2 linked regions of the Ammoniphilus sp. CFH 90114 genome follow. The protein of the gene in region 1 binds, or shares a complex with, the protein of each later gene. Links are inferred from orthologs where the notes say so. Each region holds a gene or a part of one and is shown in the gene's direction. Other genes may lie near its edges.

The links.
Region 2: the proteins of EIZ39_RS06820 (region 1) and smc are in contact, whole or in part, in a crystal structure (PDB 3ZGX), measured with the Bacillus subtilis proteins. The link is inferred for Ammoniphilus sp. CFH 90114 from one-to-one orthologs.

Annotation. Positions count from the first base shown.
Region 1 is NZ_SDLI01000002.1:416,459-426,388, forward strand. Bases 3,405-6,288 are described here. They hold EIZ39_RS06820 (segregation and condensation protein A), read left to right. Parts: upstream 3,405-4,407; coding sequence 4,408-5,169; downstream 5,170-6,288. Other genes in these bases: lysA (diaminopimelate decarboxylase), read left to right, coding at 3,405-3,734; EIZ39_RS06815 (peptidylprolyl isomerase), read left to right, coding at 3,836-4,273; scpB (SMC-Scp complex subunit ScpB), read left to right, coding at 5,192-5,743; EIZ39_RS06830 (hypothetical protein), read left to right, coding at 5,815-6,159. Outside these bases: spoVAE (stage V sporulation protein AE), read left to right, coding at 1-175; spoVAEA (stage V sporulation protein SpoVABEA), read left to right, coding at 185-772; EIZ39_RS06805 (spore germination protein), read left to right, coding at 819-2,276; more of lysA, read left to right, coding at 2,412-3,404; EIZ39_RS06835 (D-alanyl-D-alanine carboxypeptidase family protein), read left to right, coding at 6,303-7,442; EIZ39_RS06840 (nucleoside recognition domain-containing protein), read left to right, coding at 7,436-8,032; EIZ39_RS06845 (spore maturation protein), read left to right, coding at 8,040-8,579; EIZ39_RS06850 (aldo/keto reductase), read right to left, coding at 8,587-9,462; EIZ39_RS06855 (EamA family transporter), read left to right, coding at 9,545-9,930. UniProt on the Bacillus subtilis protein: Participates in chromosomal partition during cell division. May act via the formation of a condensin-like complex containing Smc and ScpB that pull DNA away from mid-cell into both cell halves.
Region 2 is NZ_SDLI01000001.1:459,484-470,864, forward strand. Bases 1-4,077 are described here. They hold smc (chromosome segregation protein SMC), read left to right. Parts: upstream 1-307; coding sequence 308-3,877; downstream 3,878-4,077. Other genes in these bases: EIZ39_RS02420 (elongator complex protein 3), read left to right, coding at 1-191; ftsY (signal recognition particle-docking protein FtsY), read left to right, coding at 3,916-4,077. In the rest of the region: more of ftsY, read left to right, coding at 4,078-4,920; EIZ39_RS02435 (putative DNA-binding protein), read left to right, coding at 5,010-5,363; ffh (signal recognition particle protein), read left to right, coding at 5,365-6,723; rpsP (30S ribosomal protein S16), read left to right, coding at 6,774-7,046; EIZ39_RS02450 (KH domain-containing protein), read left to right, coding at 7,073-7,300; EIZ39_RS02455 (YlqD family protein), read left to right, coding at 7,370-7,783; ribosome maturation factor RimM, read left to right, coding at 7,783-8,301; tRNA (guanosine(37)-N1)-methyltransferase TrmD, read left to right, coding at 8,302-9,045; rplS (50S ribosomal protein L19), read left to right, coding at 9,194-9,541; lepB (signal peptidase I), read left to right, coding at 9,657-10,250; ribosome biogenesis GTPase YlqF, read left to right, coding at 10,269-11,159; EIZ39_RS02485 (ribonuclease HII), read left to right, coding at 11,230-11,381. UniProt on the Bacillus subtilis protein: Required for chromosome condensation and partitioning.

The DNA of each region.
Region 1 (9,930 bases):
GACGGTACCAATAACCAGCTTTGGACATGCTTTGTACCATGGGGCATGGGCGGAGGCCGAGACGAATGGGCTAGTGGGTATTGTTACAGGAATATTTGAAGTGCCGAGTGCCGGTATCTCTTCCGCTATTGTGTTTGGATTTTTAGGTGCACTCGTCTTTAAACCGAAGGGGTGACGAAAAAAGATGAAACCAACCATGAGAGACATCATTATTATTACCGATGGAGATCAAGTTGCGCAAAAAGCTATTGAAGTTGTAGCCCATAATATTGGTGGTCGTTGTATATCGAGGTCAGGTGGAAATCCTACCCCTCTAACAGGTGAAGAGATTGTGGAGCAAGTGTTGAGAGCAAAGTATGATCCCGTTCTTGTAATGTTTGATGATAATGGAAATGGAAGTGAGGGGGATGGAGAACGAGCTCTAGAATATGTTGCTACTCATCCTGATATGAATGTATTGGGTATCGTTGCTGTAGCTTCTAACACTCCTATGGTGGACGGGATCGATGTCGACCTATGTGTCAATCTCGATGCACAGGTAACACAATGTTCTGTTGACAAAGATGGAGTGGAACATTGTGATCGAAAGACCCATATTGATGGGGATACCGTCGATGTACTAAGTCGTTTGAATGTACCGATTGTTGTAGGAGTAGGGGATATCGGAAAGATGCACGGACGTGATCATCATATCCATGGGGCGCCTGTTACTACTAAAGCAGTAGAAATCATCTTAGAGAGGAGTGGGTATCTTGGCAACGAAAGCTCCTGAGAAAGAGAAGGATAAGACCCGAGGTGCCGAGACAGGTAGCGCCCCGATAAAAAAGGGTTTGAAATTCTTTAAGAAAATAGAGTTAAACAAAAAACTGCTTAACGAACGCATTCAATCGGAAGTTAGTTATGATATGAAGTGTCGTGAGATGAATTTTGCCGAAAAAGACGTAGCCTTCTTTTATGTGAATGGTTTGATTGACGCCAAGCTAATGACCGTAATGGCTAATTTAATGTCGGATCTCAAGCGGGAAGAGGTCGTTCCAAATACAATTAAACACTTTTTAGAACGATATACCACGCATATGTCGGTTGAAACCGTAGAAAATTTCGATGAAGCGATAGATAAAGTGATGTGTGGTGTAGTCTTATTCCTTATTGAAGATGAGGATAAAGGATTACTGATCGATGCTAGAAGCTACCCCGGACGAAGCCCTGCTGAACCTGATACGGAACGGGTTGTACGTGGGGCACGCGACGGTTTTATAGAAAATATAGTTATTAACACAGCATTGACTAGAAGACGGATTCGTGACGAGAGATTGAGAATGGAAATGATCCAAGTCGGTACCCGTTCTAAAACAGATGTCTGTATTGCCTACTTAAACGATGTGGCTGACCCTGGTTTAGTGGATCTTCTTAAAGAGAGAATGCAAGAAATTAAAATAGACGGAATACCGATGGCAGAAAAGACTATTGAAGAATTTATTGTAGGCAAAAATTTAAACCCCTATCCATTAGTACGTTATACGGAGAGGCCAGACGTTGCTGCAATCCATCTATTAGAAGGTCATGTCTTAGTTTTTGTTGATACTTCCCCAAGTGTGATGATTACACCAACGACCTTTTTCCATCATGTCCAGCACGCTGAAGAATATCGTCAAAAGCCCATAGCTGGGGCATATCTCAGATGGGTTCGGTTCTTCGGGATCTTTGCTTCCTTATTTTTACTCCCCATCTGGTTATTCTATGCAATGAATAAAGGCTATTTACCTGCCGAGTTAGCGTTTATCGGGCCGAGGGAAACAGGAGCAATCCCTATATTTTGGCAATTTGTTCTGGCTGAGATTGGGATTGACCTCATGAGATTGGCTGCGGTACATACTCCCTCACCGTTAGCTACCGCAATGGGTTTAATTGCTGCCATTCTCATCGGGGAAGTAGCCATCAATGTAGGATTATTTATGCCTGAGACGATTCTATATTTGGCAGTGGCTTCTATAGGGATGTTTGCTACCCCTAGTTATGAACTCAGTCTTGCTAATCGTATGGTCAGGATTTTGTTACTTTCGGCAGTCTTCGTGTTTGGGTTACCAGGGTTCATGGTTGTAACGACTTTATTGGTCATTATGTTGGTAACAACGACTTCCCTGAATACGCCTTACCTTTGGCCATTTATTCCTTTTAACTTGAGTGCCATGAAAAATGTCTTAGTAAGGATGGCAGTTCCTACACTGAAAAAGCGCCCGAGCATTGTTCATCCGCAAAATAATTGGCGCCAATAGCCATGATGACAATTAGGCAGACAGGTTGTCACTTTTACAGTATAGTGGTATATTTTATAGATATATATGTTGAAATGAAATGGCGTTTTTATGCGCCTTTTTTTCGTAAATACGGGCCGAGGAGGGGATAGGGAAGTGTACCTACATGGAACTAGCAAAATAAATGAACAAGGCCATCTTGAAATAGGTGGTTGTGATACAGTAGAGCTTGCAAATAAGTTCGGTACTCCCTTATTTGTATATGATGAAGTACTAATCCGCCAAAAGTGTAGAGATTTTATGCATGCGTTCAAGGATACAGGCCTTTCGTTCCAAGTGGCTTACGCAAGCAAAGCGTTTATGTCCATGGCCATGTGCCGTTTGGTAGCAGAAGAGGGTCTTTCTCTTGATGTAGTATCCGGAGGAGAGTTATACACGGCTTTGAAGGCTGACTTCCCTGCTGACCGTATTCACTTTCATGGAAACAACAAAACACCCGATGAGATTGAAATGGCACTTGATGCAGAAATTGGCTGTTTTGTTGTAGATAATTTCTATGAGCTCGAACTTCTTCATGCCCTGGCGAAAGACCGAAAGAAAAAAGTAAATATTCTTTTGCGATTGACTCCTGGGGTATCGGCGCATACCCATGAATATATATCTACAGGACAAGATGATTCTAAGTTTGGTTTCAGTGTGACTAAAGGGCAAGCGTTGGAAGGCATGAAGCAGGCACTAACTATGGAATACTTCAATGTCCTTGGAATTCATTCTCATATTGGTTCGCAAATTTTTGAAACCAATGGGTTTGTCGCGGCTGTTGCCAAGTTGTCTGAGTTTCTATTTGACTTAAGACAGCAGACCGGTTACGAATTGAAGGTACTTAACCTTGGTGGAGGATTTGGTATTCGTTATACGAATGAAGACACTCCTCTGAAGGCTGGAGAATATATACAATCGATTACTAATGAGGTACGCAAGCAATTCCAAGAAGCCCATTATACACTCCCAGAGATCTGGATTGAACCAGGTCGCAGTATTGTGGGTGATGCAGGAACTACGCTGTATAAGACAGGGTCCGTTAAGACGATTCCTGGAATTCGCAAGTATATCTCTGTGGACGGAGGAATGACCGATAATATCCGCCCAGCCTTGTATCAATCACGCTATGAGGCCATGCTGGCTAACCGTGCGGGAGAAGCAGCAGACGACTTGGTTTCTGTCGCAGGCAAGTGCTGTGAATCAGGAGATATGTTGATCTGGGATATCAACCTTCCGACGGTGAACTCCGGGGATATTCTAGCTGTATCTTGTACGGGAGCCTATGGCTATGCCATGGCAAATAATTATAATCGGATTACTCGTCCTGCTGTTGTCTTTGTAAAAGACGGCAATGCTGAGATTGTTGTTGAACGCGAAACTTACGATGACATCGTGAAGAAGGATCGAATTCCAGCCAGTATGATGATCACGAAGTAAGCCCGAAGGACCGGTACACGCTGTACCGGTTTTCTTTTTTAGTTGGATTATCGTATAATCAAGTAGTATGTCTACATAATGGTAAAGGAGTGCTGTTACATATGAGTAAATATGCAGTGATTGATTTGGAAAAAGGTGGACAAGTTAAGGTTGAACTATTTGAGAATGAAGCACCTGGAACAGTAGAGAACTTCGAGAAACTTATTAAAGAAGGATTCTATAACGGACTAAACTTCCACCGTGTCATTCCTGGATTCGTAGCTCAAGGCGGATGCCCTCATGGTACGGGTACAGGTGGCCCTGGGTATACGATTAAATGCGAAACACAAGGTAATCCTCATAAGCATGAGCGTGGTTCTCTATCTATGGCGCATGCTGGAAAAAATACGGGTGGTTCCCAATTCTTTATCGTATATGAGCCGCAACCACACTTGAATGGCGTACATACCGTCTTCGGAAAAGTAGTTGAGGGAATGGAGTACGTAGACGATATTAAGCAAGGCGATAAAATGAAAGAAGTAACCATTGTAGAAGCTTAAGATTCTTTAGAGCTCACGACGTGATTGTTCGTGGGCTCTTTATTATAGTAACCAGCTATTTTAATCTATTCTAAACGACAAAATTTGTTGTATAATAGTCATCAGCCCAAAAGAAGCAGGCGAGGATGACGACGATGGCTTATGAAGTAAAGCTGAATACATTCGAAGGACCTCTAGATCTTCTCCTTCACTTAATTGATAAAGCCGAAGTAGATATCTATGATATTCCGATTACGCTTATAACGGAACAATATATGAATTACCTCTATATCATGCAGGAATTTCAGCTAGACATAGCCAGCGAGTTCTTGGTTATGGCTGCCACCTTGTTGGAAATCAAGAGCAAGCTGCTTCTTCCAAGAAAGGAAGAGCCTGCCTTTCAGCCGATGTTAGATTTAGAAGAAGAATATGACCCAAGAATGGAACTTGTTGAACGATTACTAGAGTACAAGAAATTTAAGTCTCTAGCAGATGAACTTAAGCACCGGGAGATTGGCAGAAGTAAAATCTTTACTCGCACTCCTGAGGACTTAACAGCCTACATGTCTATTGTAGAAGAGAATCCTGTAGCCGATGTAACATTGTATGATCTCATGGATGCTTTATCAAAAGTCTTTACGAAGTCAGGAAACTCTGAATCTAAACCTATGTCAAGGGTTCACCGCGATGAGGTGTCTGTAAAAGATAGAATGAGAGAAGTTCGTGATCTACTGTCTATGAAAGGCACGATCCCGTTTTCTAAACTATTTGCTGAATCTCCTATCAAGGCTGAGATTGTCACGACCTTTATGGCCATCTTAGAGATGATGAGAAAGCATGAAATTGTATGCGAACAAAACGCTCTCTTCGATGACATACTGATTTCTCTAAGCAAGGGAGGAGCCCACCGTGGATAGGTTGAATGAAAGTAAAGCAGTGATGGAGGGTTTGCTCTTTGTATCTGGGGATGAAGGAATAGATGCGAAAACGATAGCGGAGATTCTAGAAGTAGAGGAAGCTAGTGTGTTGGACATGCTCCATGAGATGCAAAAGGAGTTTAAAGAATCCGGCCGCGGCTTACAAATTATTGAGATTGCGGGTGCCTTCCAATTAACCACCCTACCTGAGCATGCCGTCTATTTCGAGAGATTAGCTAGTTCCCCAACTCATGCTACTCTGTCTCAAGCTGCTTTAGAAACCTTAGCGATTATTGCGTATAAACAGCCTATTACCCGTGCCGAGATTGAGGATATTCGTGGAGTCAAGTGTGAGAAGGCGATTAATACATTAATGAGCAAGAAGCTGATTCAAGAAAGGGGAAGGGCAGAGACAGCAGGACGTCCTATCCTTTATGGTACAACGAAGGAGTTCATGGACTACTTTGGACTTAAATCTATAAACGACTTGCCACCCATGCCATCCATTGCGGTGGACGAAGAAGTAGAACAAGAGGTAGATCTGATTTTCCAAAAATTAAAGGAAAAAGCGTAGAGAAATCTTTTGCAGTGCAAAATTTGTTTCTGGTATAATATGTTCTTAGTTAACGTGGAGGAGTGTCAAATATGATTCAAAATCTATATGATCAGATGTTAAATTACTTAAAGATGGAAGAAGAAATTGAGTTCAAAGAGTTTGATAGCTATTATAAGGAAGTTCTGTCTCTTCTTGAAAAGGAATATCAACAATATGATCAAGAGCAAGCTCTTTGGGCCCTCTTTATCATGGATAACATCAAAACCAACAGTGATTCTCGTGCACAGCGCAAATTCGCTGAAGCCAAAAAGTACAAGAAAATCTCTCAGCGTGCACAAATCTGGGTAGAAGCTCTTTTCATTCACTTAGTGAAGAGTGGAATGACCGATAAGGAAATCCACGACAAGATTGAAGCGATGTACGAGGCTGCTTAATAGCTTTTTATAAAAAATAACCGGACGTAAGAGTCCGGTTATTTTTTTTGTTTTTGTCTGTTTTCTTCATCCTCATCCAATGTGACATATCAAAATGGGATAAGCATATACTTGTACAAACTGCTTGATGTAAGGAGGATAAAATGTATCGGGGGAAAAAACGAACAGCGCAATTGATTTTATTTGCATATATTCTATCTTTATTTGCAATCCCTGTTGCGGAGGCAGCACCTTCGGTCTCTGCCCAAGCTGCTGCTGTTATTGATGTGGAGTCAGGGAGGATTTTATACGAGAAGCAAGGTCAGGAAAAAATGCGAGTAGCAAGTCTCACTAAGATCATGACCGCCATTGTAGCCATTGAAGAAGGAAAATTAGATGAGATGGTAACCGTGCCGGATTATGCAATAGGAACGGAGGGCTCTTCTATCTATTTGCGCCACGGGGAGAAGCTAACCCTTGAGCATCTGCTCTATGGCTTAATGCTTCGCTCGGGAAATGATGCAGCGGTAACGATTGCGGATCACATTGGTGGTTCGTTAGAAGGATTTGCCCGGTTAATGAATGAAAAAGTGGAATATCTGGGTCTAAGGCAAACTCACTTTACGAATCCTCATGGTTTGGATGATAGTAATCAGCATTTTTCCTCGGCGGTAGACATGGCACAAATTTCGGCTTATGCTCTGCGTAATGAGGATTTCAGAAAGATTGTATCAACCAAGGTCATGAAAATTCCGCAACACGGGGAGAAATGGGACCGTAAGCTAATCAATAAAAATAAGATGCTTAATCTCTATAACGGAGCAGATGGAGTCAAAACCGGCTATACGAAGCTAGCGAAGAGATGCCTCGTTTCTTCCGCGACAAGAGATGGAAGGCAGATCGCAGTTGTTACCTTGAATGCTCCGGACGATTGGAGTGATCATTCTCGTTTGTTGGATTACGGCTTCAAACAATTTAGTCGCACTGAAATTGTAGGCGAAAAGGAACCAGTGGATACGGACAAGGGATTAGTTACGGTCAATTCGTTCAATTATCCTCTGGCGGGTGGAGAAGAGAATAAAATTCGTAAGGTTGTTAAGATGGAAGACGGCTATAAAGAAATGCTGCCAGGCGGAGTAGCAGGGTACTTACATATCTATCTGGGTGATCAACAAATCGGACGAATTGGTTTAGTTTATTCAGGTGAAGAAAGGAGTACCTCGGGAACTGGACTGCAGGTAAGCCGTCTGAGCGAGATTCTGTCCACTCTTAAGTCGCTCATCTGGGGGGCTTATAAATGGTGAACTACATATGGCTGGGACTGATCCTTATAGGGATTGTTGTTGCAGGCATAAACGGAAAAATTGAAGTCGTCAGTGCAGCAGCCTTTGAGGGGGCTAAAACAGGAGTGACTGTCTGTTTTGGTTTAATCAGTATTCTTGCTTTTTGGTTAGGAATGATGAAAATAGCTGAAGATTCAGGATTACTAAAGAAGTTGCAAAGGCTATTAAGTCCGATTGCTCGGTTCTTGTTTCCAGACGTGCCTAGGGATCACCCTGCTATGGGTTATATCTTATCCAACATGAGTGCCAATATGTTAGGACTTGGCAACGCAGCAACACCGATGGGGATTAAGGCGATGCAAGAACTTCAAAAGCTTAGTCCCGATCCAAGAACAGCCACTCCAGCTATGTGTACGCTGCTTGCGTTAAATACCTCAAGTATTACCCTGATTCCAACCACGATCATTGCGATTCGACTTAACTATGAATCCACCAATGCAGTAGAGATTGTAGGTACGACACTTTTTGCAACGTTTGTTTCTACAGGTGTGGCTATTCTTTTTGACAAGTACTATCGTTATAGAACCCGCCGAACTCGGACGAAGGGGTGAAAGGACCTTGTACGAACTTATTAGTTATGCCTCCGTATGGGCAATACCTCTTATACTAGCCACCATATTAGTCTATGGAATGTATAAAAAGGTCCCGGTATATGAGTCTTTCACGGAAGGAGCTAAGGAAGGCTTCGGAACTGCCATTAAAATTATTCCTCATCTAGTGGGTATGCTTGTCGCTGTTTCGATCTTTCGTCAGTCTGGAGCACTGGATATGATTACATCCCTTTGCAAACCACTCTTAGACCTTCTGCATATACCGGGAGACATTCTCCCTCTTGCCCTTTTGCGACCGATCAGCGGTGCAGGGGCCTTGGCTGTAACGACTGATATTATGGCCACTCATGGACCTGATTCCTTCCTAGGAAGATTAGCATCAACCATGCAAGGCTCTACAGATACTACGCTTTATGTCTTAACCGTGTATTTTGGAGCCATTGGCATACGCAACTCCTTATACGCCCTAAAGGTTGGGCTACTTGCAGACGTTGCCGGGATTGTCGCATCCATCTTTATCGTAACGATGGTCTTTGGCGTAGTCTAACTGAAACTCAAGCCTTCGAGCGAATGGCCCAATTTTTAGCTTCAGCCCAGTTATCTGATTTCCAACGCAGAACATCGGGTCTCACGAGATGCATAATGTCTTTAAAGAACTCAAGCTGTTCTTCTTCAGATAGAGGTCTAAAATCTTTGGCAATGGCCAGATTCTTTTCGAGCTGTTCCATCGACTCCATTCCTACAATGGTTGTAGAGATGGGGAGGCCTAGTGTATAGCGGAGAGCTTTTTCATACCAAGGAACGAGCTTCCCCAGTGCCATGACCTTCATACCAATGACGGCTACTCCTTGTTCTTTGGCAGAAGGCACAAATTCGTGGAGGAAGCTGTAGATATGGTGATCCAAAGCGGATAAGGCCACTAGAACACTATCAAACGGATAGCGACGTATCGCTTCAAGTTGAACCTTGGGATTGGTATGCCCGCTAATACTGATGTGTTTAATTATTCCTTGATCCTTAGCTTCAAGCAGGGCTTCCATTGCTCCCCCTTTAGCAAATATGGCATCCAGTTCATCCATGTACATGACGTTATGGAGACGCCATTCTTCCACATGATCGGTCTGTAAACGGTTTAAGCTTTCTTCAAGTAATCTTAACGAACCGTCTCTTGTACGATCATGGGTCTTGGTGGCAATCCAGACGTCTTTTCTCCGATTTCGCAGGGCTAGTGCTTTTCCTAGTCTTTCCTCAGATTGTCCCCTAGAATAACTAGGAGCCGTGTCAAAATACGTGATACCACGGTCAATGGCTGTATTAACAATCTCAATAGCCGATTCTTCCGAGCAGTGATGCTCATCTACGATCCGTTGGGCTCCGAAGCTTAGTATGGAAAATTCGTGCTCAGTAGAACCGAACTTCTGTTTTTTCATCCTTTAACCTTCTTTCAAAATAAAGTTACTCCTGAATAGCTTTTCCATTTTGCAGAATCGATACGTAAGGGAGCACATTATTATGTTTTATTTAAGCTTACTTTTTGCTACAGTAGTTTGGGGACTAAATGTCATCATAGATAAACAGGCTTTGAGGACAGGTCATCCTATCGAAGTTAATTTTATTACGACGATGACTACAGCTCTTGTTGTATGTGTGTATTTTGGCTTAGCTAAGAAAAACGGGGTACAGTTTACCTATGCTCCTCAAACGGTATTATATAGTGTATTGAATGGAGTGTTGATTCCCACTTCTTTTGTCGTTTATCTTTATGCACTGTCAAAAGGAGAGATCAGCCGAGTCGTGATGGCGACGGCCACTTACCCCATCATTGCTATTCTTTTTGCTGTATTTGCCTTTAATGAATCCGTGAGTTTGTCTCAATGGATTGGGATCGTATGTACGAT
Region 2 (11,381 bases), on another replicon or contig:
GCATTCATCCAGCAGATGAAACAGCTGTAAGAGGAAGTCAGGGACGTAATTGGAAGGGATTTCTTGAAGCATGCAAGCCTTCATCTCCACAGCTTGTCCTAGACCGCTCTCTGCCTCGCCATGAAATCGAGTGTATTTGGAAGCAAGAAGACATAAGTAAATATCAGTTATCCTCCTTAGAATCCAGTTGACCAATAGACTGGATTCTTTGTCTTCTTATGGTTATGGCTAAAGTATGATAAAATAGTCAGGTCCACACATAGAAAACATCATGAAGTTTACATACATTGGGGTAGGGGGAAGGGACATGTACTTAAAACGCCTAGAATTAATAGGCTTTAAATCCTTTGCCAACCGGACAGAGCTGGAGTTTGTACCAGGAGTAACGGCTGTCGTAGGACCAAATGGAAGCGGAAAAAGTAATATATCCGATTCGATTCGTTGGGTACTAGGAGAGCAGAGTGCAAAATCTCTTCGGGGAAGTAAAATGGAAGATATTATTTTTGCCGGGAGCGATGCCCGTAAACCAGTTAATTATTGTGAAGTATCCTTGACACTAGATAATTCCGATCATACTTTAAAGATTGATTATAGTGAAGTGACGATTAGTCGTAGGGTATATCGTTCGGGTGAAAGTGAGTATTACATCAATAAGCAATCCTGCCGTCTCAGAGATATTATTGAGTTATTTATGGATACGGGAGTAGGGAAGGAAGCTTACTCTATTATTGGACAAGGACGAATCGAGGAAATCTTAAGCACAAAATCAGAAGACCGCCGAGGAATCATTGAGGAAGCGGCAGGAATAGTTAAATATAAAGCACGCAAGAAGGAAGCAGAAAAGAAATTAGATGAAACAGAAGCTAATCTGGTGAGAATTACAGATATTATTTCAGAGATCTCTGACCAAATTGAACCATTACAAGAACAGGCGAATAAAGCCAAGCATTTTCTGTCGCTCAAAAAACAGCTTAAGGAGCAGGAAATAGGGCTTTATGTTCACCAAATTGAAAACGTTAATTTGCTCTGGAATGAAACAAAAAAACAAGTATTACAATTTAAAGAACAGCATGCCGTAAAGTCATCAGAATTAAGTGCACTCGATGCAGAACTATCTAGCTGGCGATGGAAAATGAGTGAACAGGATGAATTGCTTGAACAATGGCAAGTAAAGCTTCTTCATGTCAGTGAGGAAGTAGAAAAAACGGAAGGAAAAAGAGAAGTTCTCCGCGAACGGAAAAAGAATGTTAGAGAAAATCATAAATTAGCTGTAGAAAAACAAAGCCAACTCAAAGGCCGCATCGAAGAATTAAACAAACAAGCAGAGAAGGAAGATCAGCGGCTTAAAGAACTGCATACTGAATGGGAAAGTGTAGAGCAACAACTTAAAGCTCAAGAAGGGTTGTTAGGAGAGGTAACAAAGGGATTAGCGACAGATGTAGAACAGCTAAAAAGTGACTATATTGAACTTCTAAATCAGGTCGCTTCCAGCAAAAATGATCTACGACACTGTGAACAAGCGATTGAGCAGTCCCTAAGGAAGCGAGAGAAGTTAAAGGAGCAGCTAGAGATTTTGGATCGTATGCAATCTGAGGTTAACTCGAAGAAAGAAGAAGCACAGAAACAACTCCATCAGACAGCTACAGCTATCGATCAATGTCTAAGCGCCTACAAACAAGGGGTACAAAAGTATAAGGAAAAGCAAAACCTCAAAGAGGAGCAGTCAATTTCCCTTCGCAAACTTGAGCAAAAAATGGACTCCTTGTCTTCACGAAGAGACGTGCTGCAAGAAATGCAATCAGCCTTTACAGGCTTTATGCAGGGGGTCAAGGAAATTTTGAAAGCAAGAGAAAATGGATTTCCTGGTATCCAAGGAGCGATTGCTGAACTTCTTTCTGTCCCTTCACAATACGAGACGGCTTTAGAGGTTGCGTTAGGTGGGTCTTTGCAGCATGTCGTAGTGGATAATGAGGCTGCGGGGAGAAAAGCCATCCAGTGGTTAAAAGAGAAACGTCTGGGTCGAGCTACATTTCTTCCTCTTGATGTCATTCGCTCAAGACGTGTAAGTCGACAGGATGAAACCCAACTTCTTCAATTGAAAGGGATTGTGGGGGTAGCATCCGACCTCGTTCAATGTGAGGAGAAGTATCAACATATCAGTGAGAACTTGCTTGGTTCTGTCATCGTAACGGAAACTCTCGAGCAGGCCAACCAAGCGGCTAGAAAAACAGGATACAGATATCGCTTTGTGACGTTAGACGGAGATGTAGTTAACCCTGGAGGGGCGATGACTGGGGGTACTGTACAACAAAAAAGCACCAATCTCCTAGGACGCTCGCGACAATTAGAAGAACTAGAACAAGCCCTGCAAACTACGACAGAAGAGAAACAGACCCTAGTCCTTGCGTTAGCGAAACTTAATCAAGAATTAACTGACATGGGACAAGAGCAAGAACAGCAACGTTTACAGGGAGAACAATATCGCCTGCAAGAGCAGGAAGCTAAAGGCCGATTAAGCCAAATTGATATGGAAGCCCAAAACTATAGTGAGCGCAAGAAAGTCCTAGATAACGAATGGAAAGCGGTCACGGAAGAAGAGAGGTTCCACCAGGAACGAAAACTAACGCTTGAGGAGCAATTAAGGACTTGGGCTGAGGAAGAAGGGGCTCTAAAGCAGCGGATTAGTGATATTGAGACACATCGCTCTCATTTGCAACATAGTAAAGAAGAGTATTCCAATGTCATTACGAATCTGAAGGTCAGATCCGCGGAGTTACGGAAGCAGAAGGAAGCGGTGAGTACAATTATTCAAAGGCTCAAAGAAGAGTCACAAACTCATCGTGCAGAATGGAATAATGGTGAAGAATATATTAAGAACCTTCAAGATTTGATGGAAGGAAACTTAGATAGCGAAGAACAGTTAGATCGGGTGATTCAACAGTTTCGAACGGAAAAAGAAGAGGTCGGTCAACAACTCCTTGTCCTTAAGCAAGAACGAGCGGAGACGATGCAGCAGATCGAAATCCTAGAAATTGAGACTAAGGGAAGCAGGAAACAAATTAAAGAATTAGAGGATCGTCTACATAAAGAAGAGATGAAAGCCGGTCGTTATGATGTAGAGTTGGACAATGTCCTTGCCAAGCTGCAAGAAGAGTACGAATTAACATATGAACTCGCTAAAGAAAGGTATGAGCTGCCAGTTGATCCACTAGCAACAGGAGAACTAGTGAATTCTTTAAAAAAGCAAATTCAGGGACTAGGATCCGTAAATTTAGGTGCTATTGAAGAATATGAACGGCAATCCGAGCGACTTCAATTTTTAACGGGACAAAGTAGTGATCTGGACGAAGCGAAACAAACGCTCTATAAGGTTATCGGGGATATTGAAGATGAGATGTCGAGGAGATTCCTAGAAACCTTTGAACAAATTCGTGGAGAGTTTCAACAGGTATTTACTCATCTTTTTGTTGGGGGAAGAGCAGATTTGCAACTCTCCGATCCTACTCAAATCTTAACAACGGGGATTGATATCGTTGCACAACCCCCTGGGAAAAAGTTGCAAAACTTAGCCCTTCTATCCGGTGGGGAGAAGGCTTTAACGGCCATTGCCCTTTTATTTGCTATTTTACGTGTAAAACCTGTTCCGTTCTGTGTACTTGATGAAGTAGAAGCAGCACTTGATGATGCGAATGTATATCGTTTTGCTGAATATTTACGTCAATTTAGCGGGCAAACTCAGTTTATTTGTGTCACTCACCGTAAAGGAACGATGGAGGGTGCAGATGTCTTATATGGTGTAACCATGCAAGAGTTTGGCGTTTCGAAACTCGTTTCGGTAAAATTAGAGGACAAGTCATTTATCTCAGAAACAGCCTAAGTAATCAGTGCGTGAAGGATAAAGGGGGCAAACTAATCATGAATTTTTTTAAAAAGTTAAAAGATACGATATCTCAAAAGACTGAGGAAGTTACCGTTAAATTTAAAGACGGCTTAACCAAGACGAGGGATGCCGTCGTAGGGAAAGTCGAAGACCTCGTGCGCCGTTACAAGAAAATCGATGAAGAGTTCTTCGAAGAATTAGAAGAGATTCTGATCTCTGCAGATGTCGGTGTGAACACGGTAATGGAGCTAGTCGATGATCTCCGCAAGGAAGTCAAAAAACAACGAATAGAAGATGCAGGACAGCTAAAGCCTCTTATCTCCGAAAAACTAGTGGGTCTTTTTAAAGAGAATACCGCAGACTATGGACTCCATATTCAAGAAGGACGTCTGAATATCATTATGTTTGTAGGGGTTAATGGAGTAGGGAAGACAACCACAATAGGCAAGATGGCTCATATGTTCAAACAACAAGGAAAAAAAGTCATTCTCGCAGCAGGGGATACGTTCCGTGCAGGGGCCATTGAGCAATTAGAAGTGTGGGGACAGCGTGTTGGAGTAGAGGTAGTGAAGCATCAAGCAGGGGCAGATCCAGCTGCAGTTGTCTATGATGGGATTGCTGCTGCTCGTTCAAGAGGAGCTGATATCCTATTATGTGACACAGCGGGTAGATTGCAGAATAAAGTCAACCTGATGGAAGAGTTGAATAAGGTTTACCGAGTGATTGCCCGGGAGATACCTGATGCTCCGCATGAAACCCTGCTGGTTCTAGACGCGACAACAGGACAGAATGCAATGAATCAAGCAAAAGCATTTGGTGAAGCTACCAAAGTATCGGGAATTGTACTTACTAAACTTGATGGAACCGCAAAAGGTGGAATTGTCATTGCTATCAGTAATGAGTTGAAAACTCCTGTAAAGTATGTAGGATTAGGTGAGAAAATGGATGATTTGCAGCCATTCGACCCTGAACAGTTTGTACATGCTTTGTTCACTGGGTTTATGGATGAGTCATCCGTAGAAGAAGAAACAAACGCGTAAAGTTTTTTTCTTGACAATCGATGTGCAAATGAGTAATATAGATTCCTGTAAGAGATTTTTAACCAATCCTTCAGCTTTGGGGGAATACAATGCTCGAGAAAACGAATCGGGTAAACCTATTATTCGACTTCTATGGTCCAATACTTAAGGATCGACAGAGGCAGTTCCTCGAGATGTACTATAGGGAAGATCTTACCTTGAGTGAAATTGCTGAAGTTATGGAAGTAACACGTCAAGCGGTGTACGACCAGGTGAAGCGAACGGAAATCGTTCTAGAACAATATGAAGACAAGCTCCAATTGTTGTCCCGATACCAAGAAAGGCAATCGAGAATCAATCGACTTCTAGATCTTCTAGATTCTGATCCGCCTGAATGGGACTCGGAGAACATTCGGACTTTAGTTAAGGAACTGGCTGAGTTGGAATGGAGTGAGGAGGCATAACATGGCCTTTGAAAGTTTAGCCAATCGACTGCAGGCAACCTTTGACAGGTTGCGAGGCAGAGGAAAAGTGACAGAAGACGATGTCAACGAGATGATGCGGGAAGTCCGCCTTGCCTTGTTGGAAGCAGATGTTAATTTTAAAGTAGTCAAGGAATTTGTTGCCAAAGTGAAGGAACGCGCCATTGGACAAGAGGTTCTTAAATCTTTGAGTCCAGGGCAACAAGTAATTAAAGTGGTGAACGATGAACTGACAGAGCTTATGGGCGGAACGCAGAGCAAGATTGCACATGCCAATAAGCCCCCAACTGTCGTTATGATGGTTGGATTACAAGGTGCAGGGAAAACGACCACGACTGGTAAACTAGCCAAACATCTTCTCAAGCAAAACCGCAAGCCTCTCCTTGTTGCAGGAGATATCTATCGACCTGCCGCGATCAAGCAGCTACAGGTGCTTGGTGAACAGTTAAAGGTTCCGGTGTTTTCTCTTGGCGACCAAGTCAGTCCTGTCGAGATTGCAAAGCAAGCCATAGAGAAGGCTAAAGCGGATCACCATGATTATGTTCTCATTGATACAGCCGGTAGACTTCATATTGACGAGACGCTAATGGACGAGTTGAAGGACATAAGGAGTTCTGTTAATCCACATGAGATTTTACTTGTAGTCGATGCGATGACAGGTCAGGATGCAGTGAATGTAGCGGAAAGCTTTAACAGTCAGCTTGAACTTACAGGAGTCGTATTAACCAAGCTTGATGGGGATACAAGAGGCGGTGCCGCACTGTCGGTTAAGGCTGTCACAGGCAAGCCGATTAAGTTTGCGGGGATGGGCGAGAAGATGGATGCATTAGAGCCATTCCACCCGGACCGTATGGCTTCCAGAATTCTTGGAATGGGCGATGTTCTTTCCTTAATTGAGAAGGCACAAGAAGCTGTGGATCAGGAAAAAGCCAAGGAAATGGAGCGTAAACTTCGTAAGGCGGAATTTACGTTTGAAGATTTTCTTGAGCAGATGGCCCAGGTTCGCAAGATGGGGCCTCTGGAGGATTTGCTAGGCATGATTCCCGGAATGAATAAGATGAAGGGCATGCAAGATTTGAAGATCGATGATAAGGCAATTAACCGTGTTGAAGCCATCGTGAAATCAATGACGACAGAAGAAAAGCAAAATCCAGAGCTACTGAAGAATTCCAACCGCAAAAAGCGTATTGCTAAGGGAAGCGGGACAACTGTACAGGAAGTGAACCGATTCATTAAGCAATTTGAGGATATGCGGAAGATGATGAAGCAGTTTGGTAAGATGGCCGACCAAGCCAAGAAGAAAAAGGGAAAAGGGATGTTTAAATTTCCTTTTATGTCCTAGTACAACAACAAAACTAATTAAACAAAACCATTTAGGAGGCAAGATTAATTATGGCAGTAAAAATTCGTTTAAAGCGTATGGGTGCAAAGAAAACTCCTTTCTATCGTGTAGTAGTAGCAGATTCTCGTTCTCCTCGTGACGGACGTTTCATCGAAGAAATCGGATACTACAATCCAGTTGCTCAACCTGCTGTAGTAAACATCGATCAAGAGAAAGCTGTGAAGTGGATGTTAACAGGTGCTCAACCAACTGACACCGTTCGTAACTTGTTCAGTAAAGCAGGAATCTTAAAGCAAGTACACGAAGCTAAGTACCAGAAGTAAAGATTATTCTTGAGGGAGGGCTCTAAGTGAAGCCATTGATCGAAGTAATTGCCAAAGCATTAGTAGATCACCCTGGAGAAGTTCGCATCAAGGAAGTAGATAAAGATCGCTTAACCGTATTTGAGTTGTCCGTCCATGCGGAAGATATGGGCAAGGTCATTGGCAAACAAGGACGCGTAGCGAAGGCTTTGCGTACGGTAGTTAATGCGGCAGCCGTGAAGGAAAATAAGCGAATTACGATTGATATAGTATAACACTCAAGAAGCTGGGATGCCTGAACTTTAAGGATATTCCCAGCTTTTTATATATAAGGAGGTATCCTTATGAAGCTTAAGCGCCCCGTATTACTTAAGATGATTCTTACTCCTGATTTACGTAAGAATCTTCAGGAGGAGTATAATGGCTATATTCGGAAATTCGAAGTAGAGTTGGAGCAATTGCATTTTCAAAGTAAAAAATGGATCCTAGAAGCCCAAAAGAAAGGTCCAGAAGCTCAAAAGATTGTGCAAGAACGGTTAAAGAAAGAAGAAAAAGCACGTTTAGATAAAGTGAAGCAGTACAAGGAAATGCTTCATCAGCTCTCCCTTTTGCCAGATGAGTCGGAAATCCTCCATTCCCAACTGGACGGTGAGGTAGAGGTAAGCGTAGGGGATCATTGGGATAAACTAATCGGAAAGTGTGAAATTATTGTGCGTGATGGAATTGTGATTGAGATTCGAAACGGAGGAGAGAAATAATGTCGACTCGTTATTATGAGGTTGGAAAGATTGCAAATACCCATGGTATAAAAGGAGAACTGAAAATTCACTCGGTGACGGATTTTCCTGAAGAACGCTATAAAAAAGGAAGTCAGTTGTTATTATTTCACCCTAATCTATCAGAACCCTTAACCGTTACTGTAGAGGCAGCCCGACTACAAAAAAATACATATATTATAAAGCTTAAGGAATACGGAAATATCAATGACGTTGAGAAATATAAGGGTGGTTCTCTAAAGGTTGCAGAGGACCAGAGATTGGATTTAGAGGAAGACGAATTTTACTATGACGATATCATGGGGTGTGAAGTTTGGACAGATGAGGGGAATCAGTTAGGTTTAGTGAAAGAAATTATCACAACAGGAGCAAATGATGTATGGGTAGTAAAAACGAAAGAAGGAAAGGAAGTCTTATTGCCTTACATCGAAGACTGTATTCTCAATGTCGATATCGCCAATAAGAAAATAACCGCTCATATCATGGAAGGGTTGATGTAGGTGCGTATTGATATATTAACCTTGTTTCCTGAGATGTTTTCAGGGGTACTTGGCAGCAGTATTCTTGGAAAGGCAGCAGAAAAAGGACTTGTTCAATTTCGAGCCCTGAATTTTCGGGAATTCTCTGTTAATAAACATGGACAAGTCGATGATTACCCCTACGGTGGCGGAGCAGGTATGGTGCTTCGGCCTGAACCGCTGTTTCATGCTGTTGAATCATTAACGGAAACGATAGGGAAGAAGCCTAGAGTCATCCTCATGTGTCCCCAAGGAGAGCGCTATACCCAGAAGAAAGCCGAAGAGCTGGCAACGGAAGATCACTTGATCTTTCTGTGTGGACATTATGAAGGATATGATGAGCGGATACGTGAGCATCTGATTACCGATGAAATATCCATAGGTGACTTCATATTGACCGGTGGGGAGCTTCCAGCGATGACGATCATAGATAGTATTGTAAGACTAATGCCAGGTGCCCTTGGAAATGAAGTATCTGCTCATACCGATTCTTTTAGCACAGGAATGTTAGAACATCCGCACTATACCAGACCGGCAGAATTTAGGGGATGGAAGGTTCCTGATATCTTACTTTCAGGACATCATGCGAAGATCGAGGAATGGAGAAAAAAAGAGTCGCTCAAACGAACCTTGCAACGAAGACCTGAACTCCTTAAGGAAGTGTTGAAGGAAAGACCTGAATTGGTAAAATTATTGGATGAGGTAAAAAAAGAAGTACAAAAATAGGGAAAAGCTTTAGGTTGAAAAGCAAGTTTAACTGTGTTAGAATATTTTTTGTTGGGCTTTTGGCCCGTATTACGGTGGTCCGCTGTCGTTTGAGAAGACTTAAGTCCTTACCTCACGATATGAACGCTGGTTGGAAGGAGGAAATAATATGAAGCAAATTCTTCGCGAAATTACTCAAGAACACTTGAAGTCTGACATTCCTGCATTCCGTCCTGGAGACACTGTACGTGTACACGTAAAGGTTATCGAGGGACAGCGCGAGCGTATCCAGCTTTTTGAAGGCGTGGTTATCAAGCGTCGTGGAACAGGGGTAAGCGAAACTTTCACTGCTCGTAAGATCTCTTACGGAGTAGGTGTTGAGCGTACATTGCCGTTGCACTCCCCTAAGATCGATAAGATCGAAGTGGTTCGTTTTGGTAAGGTTCGTCGTGCGAAGCTTTACTACCTACGTGACCGTGTGGGTAAGGCAGCACGTATCAAAGATCGCCGCAGATAATGTTGAAAGGAGCTTGGGTTCAAGCTCCTTTTTTCAGCTTATACGGAAGTTTGTTAATGTTGATGTGAAATTTTACATATCATTTATTATATCGAGTTTTTAGGGAGGAGAAGGCATGGAACATCAAGACACCAACCAACAAGAACAAACGCTCAAGCAAGAGAAGCCCAAGAACGAAGTGTGGGAGTGGTTGAAGGCATTAGCCATTGCGGTTGTTCTAGCTTTTGTTATTCGTTCCTTCTTGTTTGCTCCTTTTGTGGTGGACGGAACTTCCATGATGCCGACCCTGCATGATCGGGAACGCTTAATTGTTACGAAGCTTATTTATTTCATTCAAGAACCATCCCGTGGGGACATCATCGTGTTCCATGCTACGAAGGAACGAGATTATATCAAACGAGTGATAGCCGTTGGCGGTGATAAGATTGAGATGAGGGAAGATCAGCTCTATCTTAATGATCAACCAGTAGATGAACCTTACCTTGATGAGTTTAAACAGCAAGCCCTGAATGAGGGTTATCCGCTAACAGGTGATTTTGGACCAATTGATGTTCCTGAGGGTGAAATCTTTGTAATGGGGGATAATAGAAGAAATAGTAAAGATAGCCGTGCTATAGGTACGGTTCCCCTAGATACCGTTGTAGGAAGAGCTGATGTGGTGTTCTGGCCTTTACCAGATTTTCGCTTCCCAAATAAAACAGACAAATAATAAGCAGGTGAGTAGTATATGACCATTCAGTGGTTTCCGGGGCATATGGCTAAAGCCCGAAGACAAGTAACGGAAAAACTGAAACTCATTGATGTGGTAATTGAGCTCTTAGACGCAAGATTACCCTTATCAAGTCGTAATCCGATGATCGATGAAATTGTGAAAGATAAACCGAGATTAGTTCTTTTAAATAAGACTGATCTGGCTGATCCAAAGATTACTGATCAGTGGATCGAATATTTTCGTTCCATAGGTCTGGCAGCATTAGGCATTGATGCTCTTTCAGGAAAAGGCGTACAAAAGATTCCTGATCAGTGCAGGAAGTTAGTAGAACCTGTAATGGAAAAGCGCCGTGCAAAAGGGATGAACGATCGTGCAGTACGGGTAATGATCTTAGGTATACCGAATGTAGGCAAGTCTTCCCTCATTAACCGTCTCGCTGGGAAGAAGGTAGCCCAGACAGGAGACAGACCCGCTGTAACCAAGTCTCAACAGTGGGTGAAGATGACGGATGGGCTAGATTTGTTGGATACGCCAGGGATCCTCTGGCCAAAATTCGAAGATCAGCTTGTTGGTTACAGACTCGCTGCAAGTGGAGCGATAAAGGATGAAATCTTGGATGTCGGTGAAGTATCTTTATTTGTCACGGAATATATGCGTATGTATTATCCTGACCAGTTGCTTGAACGATTCAAGATGAAGGATATCCCCGAAGATCGGATTGAGCTTCTAGAGGAGATTGGAAGAAAACGCGGGTGTATTATGGGAAGAGGCCAAGTCGATTATGACAAAGTAGCCCAGCTTATTCTCCGTGAACTACGCTCTGGAAAGATGGGGTTAATATCTCTAGAGAGGCCGGATGATCAATTCTCCATTGAAATCCTGCGGCCTGAGCTAGCAGAAACATGATACAATGAACGTACAGGATCTTCCTGTACGTTTTTTTAGTTTCACATGGTTAAGAAAGGAAAGAAGCATCATGGTTGATCTACATAGTAAAACGATAAAAGAAATTAAAGATATTTTAAATGAAGATGTTCATCCCGACTTACTACTTGCCCTTGCCGGTGACACCAGACAGGGAGTTAGACAGCTGGTGTCCCAATATCAGAAGAAGATGGAGCGTGAACG